Regions from separate parts of the Kribbella sp. NPDC043289 genome, predicted to be linked through region 2. Evidence: riboswitches for the same ligand, from Rfam matches in the RefSeq annotation. Region 2 holds a riboswitch; each other region holds the start of a gene.
What was found. A riboswitch is a leader RNA that binds a small molecule or an ion and turns the genes downstream of it on or off. The one in region 2 is predicted to bind glycine.

Region 1 (2,257 bases), on a different contig from region 2:
CTGATGAGCGACGGCGCGTCGGTGTACATGTGTACCTCGCCCGACGAGGTGATCGATCTGCTGGCCGGCGGCCAGGGCGTGTTCGGTATCGCCCTCGGTGGCGTCTGGCGTGAGGTCGAGGGTTCGCTGTCCGAGCTGCCCACCGAGCGTGCCGACGGTCACGACGAGTCGGACGAGGACGGCCACGCGGGCGATGAGCTCGCCGCCCGCCGCCGCGCCCGCATGACCGGCTGACCCGGCCCTTTTCCGCCCTTCCTGTGCGCCCACTCACCGCCAACTCGCTGCGCGGTGTGTGGGCGACCTTGTTGTTACCGCTGACCGCGGACGACTCGATCGACTTCGCCCGCCTGGAGTCGCAAGCTCGGACTCTGGGCGCGACTGCTGTCGACGGGCTCTACGCGCACGGGACGGCGGGGGAGTTCCAGACCCTCACCGAGGACGAGTTCGACCAGGTCAGCACGATCCTGGCCGCGGCCGGCAAGCCGTTCCAGATCGGCGCCAGTCACCCGTCGGCGCAGCTCCAGCTTGCGCGCGTCCGGCGGGCGGCGACGCTGGAGCCGGGCGCGATCCAGATCATCGTCCCGGACTGGCTCCCGCTGAACCCGCGCGAGGTCCTCGACTTCCTGCACCGGACCGCTGACGCTGCCGCCGGTGTCCCGCTCGTGCTCTACAACCCGCCGCACGCGAAGACGCAGGTCGGTCCACGCCAGCTCGCCGACCTGGCCGCGGCGGTGCCGAGTCTCATCGGCCTGAAGACCGCCGGCGGTGACAAGGCGTGGTTCGACGAGGCAACGAAGTCCGGTCTGGCGATCTTCGTGCCCGGGCACTTCCTCGCGAGTATGTCGTCACTCGGTGCGCACGGTAGCTACTCCAACGTCGCGGCCCTCTCACCGAACGGTGCCGTGAAGTACGCGACAGACCTGGACGTCGAGCGTCGGATCGGCGAGTTCTTCGCGAAGCACGTCGTACCGCTGCAGAAGGCGGGGCTGGCCAACCCGGCGCTGGACAAGTTCCTGGCCGCGGTGGGGGACTGGGCCGACGTCGGTACCCGGGTGCGGTGGCCGATGGAATCGGCGACACCGGAGCAGGTCGCGGCCGCGCGGCCGGACGCCCGTCGACTGCTGCCCGAACTGTTCGACAATTCCTGGTAGCCTCGGGACAGCCGTACACAACACTCGGGAGAGACCCGTGTTCGGGCGCCGAAGGGGCAATTCCTCCCCGGAACCTCTCAGGCCCATGGACCGAGTGTCACAGGCGACTCTGAAGCGTACTGCCTGCACAGCAGGGTGTGACAGAGGGGGAGGCGACCGGAAGCACTGTCAGCAACGGAGCCTCTAGATGAACAACTCACCCCACCTCTCGGCGACTTTCGCCGACCGTCACATCGGTCCGCGCCCGGACGAGATCACGCGGATGGTCCAGCTTCTCGGGTACGACGACGTGGACGCGCTCGTCGACGCCGCGGTCCCCGCCTCGATCCGATCCGCCGAAGCGCTGCGACTGCCCGAACCGGCCTCCGAGGTCGACGCGCTCACCGAACTCCGCCAGCTCGCGGCCCGCAACAACGTCGCCACCTCGATGATCGGCCAGGGGTACTACGGCACCTTCACGCCGTCGGTGATCGTCCGCCGCCTGGTCGAGAACCCGGCCTGGTACACCGCGTACACGCCGTACCAGCCGGAGATCTCCCAGGGCCGGCTCGAGGCGCTGCTGAACTTCCAGACCGTGGTCTCCGACCTGACCGGTCTGCCGACCGCGAACGCGTCGCTGCTCGACGAGGGCACCGCCGCCGCCGAGGCGATGACGCTGGCGCACCGGTCGAACAAGAAGAGCAAGTCCGACCGTTTCCTGGTCGACGCGGACTGCTTCGCGCAGACCATCGCCGTCGTCCAGACCCGGGCCGAGGCGCTCGGCATCGAGGTCGTCGTCGCCGACACCACCGACGGTCTGCCCGAGGGTGACTTCTTCGGTCTCCTCGTGCAGTACCCGGGGTCCGACGGCGCGGTCCGCGACCTGAAGCCGCTGATCGAGGCGGCGCACGGGCGCGACACGTTGGTGGCCGTGGCCTCCGACCTGCTCGCGCTGACGTTGCTCGAGGCACCGGGTGAGGCCGGCGCCGACATCGTCATCGGTTCCTCCCAGCGCTTCGGCGTACCGCTGTTCTACGGTGGTCCGCACGCCGGCTTCATGTCGGTGCGGTCCGGTCTCGAGCGGTCGTTGCCCGGTCGCCTGGTCGGCGTCTCGGTCGACTCCGACG
Region 2 (2,257 bases):
TCTTTGCCGAAGGCGACGATCCGGCCGAGTCCGGCCTCGAACGGCGTGGTCGCGGTGCTCAGCTCCTGGCCGTACAGCGGCATCCCCGCTTCGAGCCGGAGCGTGTCCCGGCACGCGAGTCCGGCCGGTCGCGGCCCGCTGGGTACGGCGCTGATCGTGGTCCAGACCCGCTGCGCGTCCGTCGGGCGGCAGTAGATCTCGAAGCCGTCCTCGCCGGTGTACCCGGTGCGGGCGAGCAACACGTTGCGCCCGGCAACGGTGCCGGCGGTGATGGCGTAGTACTTCAGTTGCTGGACCGGGAGTTCCGTGAGCGTTCCGACAACGTTTTCCGAATCCGGACCCTGGACCGCGAGCAGCGCCCAGTCGTCGGACGTGTTCCGTAACTGGCAGTCGTACGACTTGGTGCGTTCCTGGAGCGCCGCGTGGACAGCCGGGACGTTGCCGGCGTTCGCGACGACCAGGAAGTGTTCGTCGGCGAGGCGGTAGACGACGAGGTCGTCGACGATGCCGCCGGACTCGGTGCAGAGCATCGAGTAGCGGGCGCGGCCGACGGCGATCTTCGAAGGGTGCCCGACGAGCGCGTAGTCGAGCGCATGGCCGGCCTGTGGACCGGTCAGTTCGAGCTCGCCCATGTGGCTGAGGTCGAACAAGCCGGACGTGGTGCGGACGGCGTGGTGCTCGGCGACGTCGGAGGTGTAGCGGACCGGCATGGACCAGCCCGCGAAGTCGGTGAAACTCGCGCCGAGCTCTTGGTGCACGGCGTACAGCGGCGTGTGTCGGGACACGATGAGGAGGCTCCCTGGCTTCCGGCGCCACGCAGTGGCACCACCGGTTGGGTGACCTCCCCGCTCTGTCATCGGTACCTGAGAGCTTCACCGCAGAGTGTGCGGCTTGCACCGTGGGTGCAGGACACGACGGTCCTGACTTTCCAGAGGTTGCCTCATCCGGAGCGGTGACTGGGCCTGAGAGTTTCTGGGGAGAGTTGCTCCTCCGGCGCCCCTGCCTTGGTCGGGCAGGGAACTCTTCCGCCCCGGTTCGAACGGCACGATGTGCAATTGTGCGACCGACCGTATGCCGGACCGCCACCCGAGGTCAAACGATCGCGAAACCCGTTCCGGAACGCGCCGGAAACGCTCGAGGAGGGTGTTTCCTGCGCGACACGCGTGGCGTTGACCCGGTGTTCTGAAACGTGTCAATCTTGGGTTCCGAAGCAGCGCCGTTGATGTCGCCACCACAGCGGTATCACGCATTGAAACGTGAGGATCGTCGGATGACGCGGATCGCTTTCCTGCACACCGGGGCCGTGGTGATCCCGACGTTCGCGACGCTGGCCGCGGAGCACCTGCCGGGCGTCGAGGTGCAGAACCTGCTCGACGACAAGATCGTCGCCGACCTCGGACGCGGTGCCGCGGCGGAGCAGGTCGCCCAGCGGCTGGCCGACCTCGGTGACGCGGCCGTCGCGGCCGGCGCGGAGGCCGTGCTCTTCACCTGCTCGTCGATCTCGCAGTACGCCGCTCCGCTCGCCGACCGCATCGGCGTACCGGTGTACCGCGTCGACGAGGCGATGGCGGACGAGGCGGTGCGTGCCGGAAAGCGTGTGACGGTGATCGCGACGCTGCCGACCACCGTCCAGCCGACGGCCGCGCTGCTGCGTGAGCGTGCGCAGCTCCTGGATCAGGACGTCGAGATCACTGAAGTTGTTGTGCCCGGCGCGTTCGAGGCTGCCGTTGCTGGAGATCGTGCCCGTCACGATGCGCTGGTTGCTGCTGCCATCCAGGCGGCCGATGGCGACGTGGTGGTGCTGGCGCAGGCATCCATGGCATCGGCGGCCGAAGGGCTGGACCTCTCCGTCCCGGTCCTCACCAGCCCCGACCGAGGGGTACGCCGGCTCGCGGAAACACTTGCGCACTGACCGGAAACGGTCCCGCGCTAGGAGAACGACGCTGTTAGCGGCGGCGGCTGACGAGGCGTTCGAGGGCTCCGTAGGCGCCTAGGCCGAGGAGGCCGACGGCCAGCAGGAAGAGCACCACCGCGACGGTGATGTTCGTCGGGCGCACCAGAAGGCCGGCGACGAACAGGATCAGCCCGGTGACGGCGAAGGACACGGCCAGGCGGCGGCTCATCGGCTCGAACATCACGAGGGCGATGGTAGCGGGCCGCCCGGTCACCTCTTGACGACCACGCGGACCCTGCGGCATGGTTTACAGCGCTGTATTACAGCGCTGTAAAACCCGAGCAGAGAGTAGGTCGATGCGTC
Region 3 (2,257 bases), on a different contig from region 2:
TCGCAGAGGCCGGCCGCCGCCATCGAGCAGGCCGAGCCGACCTCGCCCTGACAGCCGACCTCGGCGCCGGAGATCGACGCGTTCTCCTTGTACAGCACGCCGATCGCGCCGGCGGCCAGCAGGAACCGGACCGCTCCGTCGTCGGTCGACCCCGGCACGAACCGCCGGTAATAGTGCAGGACGGCGGGAATGATGCCGGCGGCACCGTTCGTCGGGGCGGTGACGATGCGGCCGCCGGACGCGTTCTGCTCGTTGACCGCCAGCGCGAACAGGTTCACCCAGTCCATCACCTTCAACGGATCGACGGACCAGGGGTCGGCATTCAGCCGGCGGTGCAGGGAGTGTGCGCGGCGCGGCACCTTCAGCCCGCCGGGCAGGATGCCCTCGGTCTCGCAGCCCTCACGGACACAGTCCTGCATGACCTGCCAGATGTGCAGCAGGCCGTCGCGGATCTCGTCCTCGGTGCGCCAGGCGAGCTCGTTCGCGAGCATCACCTCGCTGATCGTCAGCTGCGACTCCCGGCACCGGTCGAGCAACTCCGCGCCGGTGGTGAACGGGTACTTCAGCGGGGTGGTGTCCGGGACGATCCGGTCCCCGGCCGCGGCGGTCTCGTCGACCACGAAGCCACCACCGACCGAGTAGTAGGTGCGCTCCCGCAGTACGGCGCCGGTGGTGTCCCGGGCGACGAACATCATCCCGTTCGGGTGGTACGGCAGGGCCTTGCGGCGGTGCATCACCAGGTCGGTGTTCTCGTCGAACGCGATCTCGTGGGTCCCGGCCAGCAGGATCCGGCCGCGCTCGTGAATGGTCTCGACGCGGGCGTCGACCGAATGCGTGACGACGGTCTCCGGGTCGGCACCCTCGAGACCGAGCAGGACGGCCTTGTTGCTGCCGTGGCCGTGCCCGGTGGCGCCGAGCGAGCCGAACAGCTGCGCCTCGACGGTCGTCGTCGCGGCCAGCAGACCGTCGGCGGCGAGGCCGAGCGCGAACGTGCGGGCCGCTCGCATCGGTCCCACGGTGTGGGAACTCGACGGGCCGATCCCGATACTGAACAGGTCGAAGACGCTGATCGCCATTGTGTGGAGGTCCCTTCCGGTCGTCGTTGACCGAGTGGTGTCCTCCCCGCTCTGTCAGGCTGATGCCCTCCAGAGGTGCCTCGCCCGTACGGTGAAGGTGCCTGAGAGATTCTTGGGGAGAGTTGCTCCTACGGCGCCCGGATCAGGTCCGGGTCTCTCCCGCACGGGTTCATGCGGCTGTTGAGTTAGCTTCCGCTGTGGACGGTACGGCGGTCTCACGCCCGGCGTCAATCCGGCCCGTGCGCACTGCCCAGAGTTCGAAGAACCAGGTGAACAGCGGCGGAACACTGGCGGCAAGCGCGGCCAGCGTGACCGGCCAGGACCAGCGCAATGGGCCGCGGACCGCGAGCACGGTGATCACGTAGGCGACGAAGATGCCGCCGTGGATCGGGCCGAAGATCTTGACCCCGATCTCGTTGTCGGACAGCACGTACTTGAACAGCATCCCGATCAGCAGTCCGGTCCACGAGAGCGCCTCGGCGATCGCCACGACCCGGAACCACTGCGCATGTTTGGTACTCATCAATGCCCGACCCTAACAAGCCCCCCAAGCCGGGTTCGGGGTCCTGCGGGGCTGCTCCCCGATGCCGCAAGCAAGCGATTGCCGAAGGATCGTCGGCATGGTTCTCATCCAACGCGCCGTCATCGGCGCTGCACTCTTCGGCGTCGCGGCCGCCGGACTGCCAACACTGACAACACTGCCCGCAACCGCCGCACCACCGAGCACGGTGCAGTGGTCCGACTGCAAACCCGAGGGTAAGGACGATCCCGCCGCAGTGCAGGGCTCGCAGTGCGCGACGCTCCAGTTGCCGGTCGACTGGCGAAACCCCGGCGGTCCGACGTTCGACTTCGCGATCGCCCGCCGTACGGCGAAGACGCCCGGCGAGCGCGTCGGCGTCCTGGTGTTCGGGCCGGGTGGTCCCGGCGACTCCGGCGTCGACCGGATCAAGACCGGGATCAGCCGGTTCAGCACCGACCTGCAGGACCGCTTCGACATCGTCAGCTTCGACCCGCGCGGCGTGGCCCGCAGCAACCCGGTGAAGTGCTCGGCGGACCTCGTCGCGAAGCAACCCTCACCGATCATCAAGAGCGCGGCCGAGTTCAGTACGACGCTCACGTACAACCGCCAGCTCGCCACGGACTGTCGTGAACACACCGGCCCGGTCTACGACCACCTGGAC

Region 1: it holds a riboswitch for glycine, as region 2 does, so the genes downstream of both, gcvP (aminomethyl-transferring glycine dehydrogenase) here and gcvT (glycine cleavage system aminomethyltransferase GcvT) in region 2, are expected to answer to the same signal.
Region 3: it holds a riboswitch for glycine, as region 2 does, so the genes downstream of both, AC0662_RS32745 (L-serine ammonia-lyase) here and gcvT (glycine cleavage system aminomethyltransferase GcvT) in region 2, are expected to answer to the same signal.

What each region holds. Positions count from the first base shown of each region.
Region 1 covers NZ_JBWKCB010000001.1:2,218,374-2,220,630, reverse strand. The annotation lists gene AC0662_RS10530 (MerR family transcriptional regulator) at 1-234, shown strand, start outside; gene AC0662_RS10525 (dihydrodipicolinate synthase family protein) at 258-1,151, shown strand; glycine riboswitch at 1,167-1,254, shown strand; gene gcvP (aminomethyl-transferring glycine dehydrogenase) at 1,339-2,257, shown strand, end outside.
Region 2 covers NZ_JBWKCB010000002.1:355,300-357,556, forward strand. The annotation lists gene gcvT (glycine cleavage system aminomethyltransferase GcvT) at 1-788, opposite strand, end outside; glycine riboswitch at 841-940, opposite strand; glycine riboswitch at 941-1,038, opposite strand; gene AC0662_RS13545 (aspartate/glutamate racemase family protein) at 1,271-1,912, shown strand; gene AC0662_RS13550 (hypothetical protein) at 1,947-2,138, opposite strand; gene AC0662_RS13555 (sulfatase-like hydrolase/transferase) at 2,251-2,257, shown strand, end outside.
Region 3 covers NZ_JBWKCB010000006.1:422,604-424,860, forward strand. The annotation lists gene AC0662_RS32745 (L-serine ammonia-lyase) at 1-1,076, opposite strand, end outside; glycine riboswitch at 1,156-1,248, opposite strand; gene AC0662_RS32750 (DUF3817 domain-containing protein) at 1,246-1,599, opposite strand; gene AC0662_RS32755 (alpha/beta fold hydrolase) at 1,697-2,257, shown strand, end outside.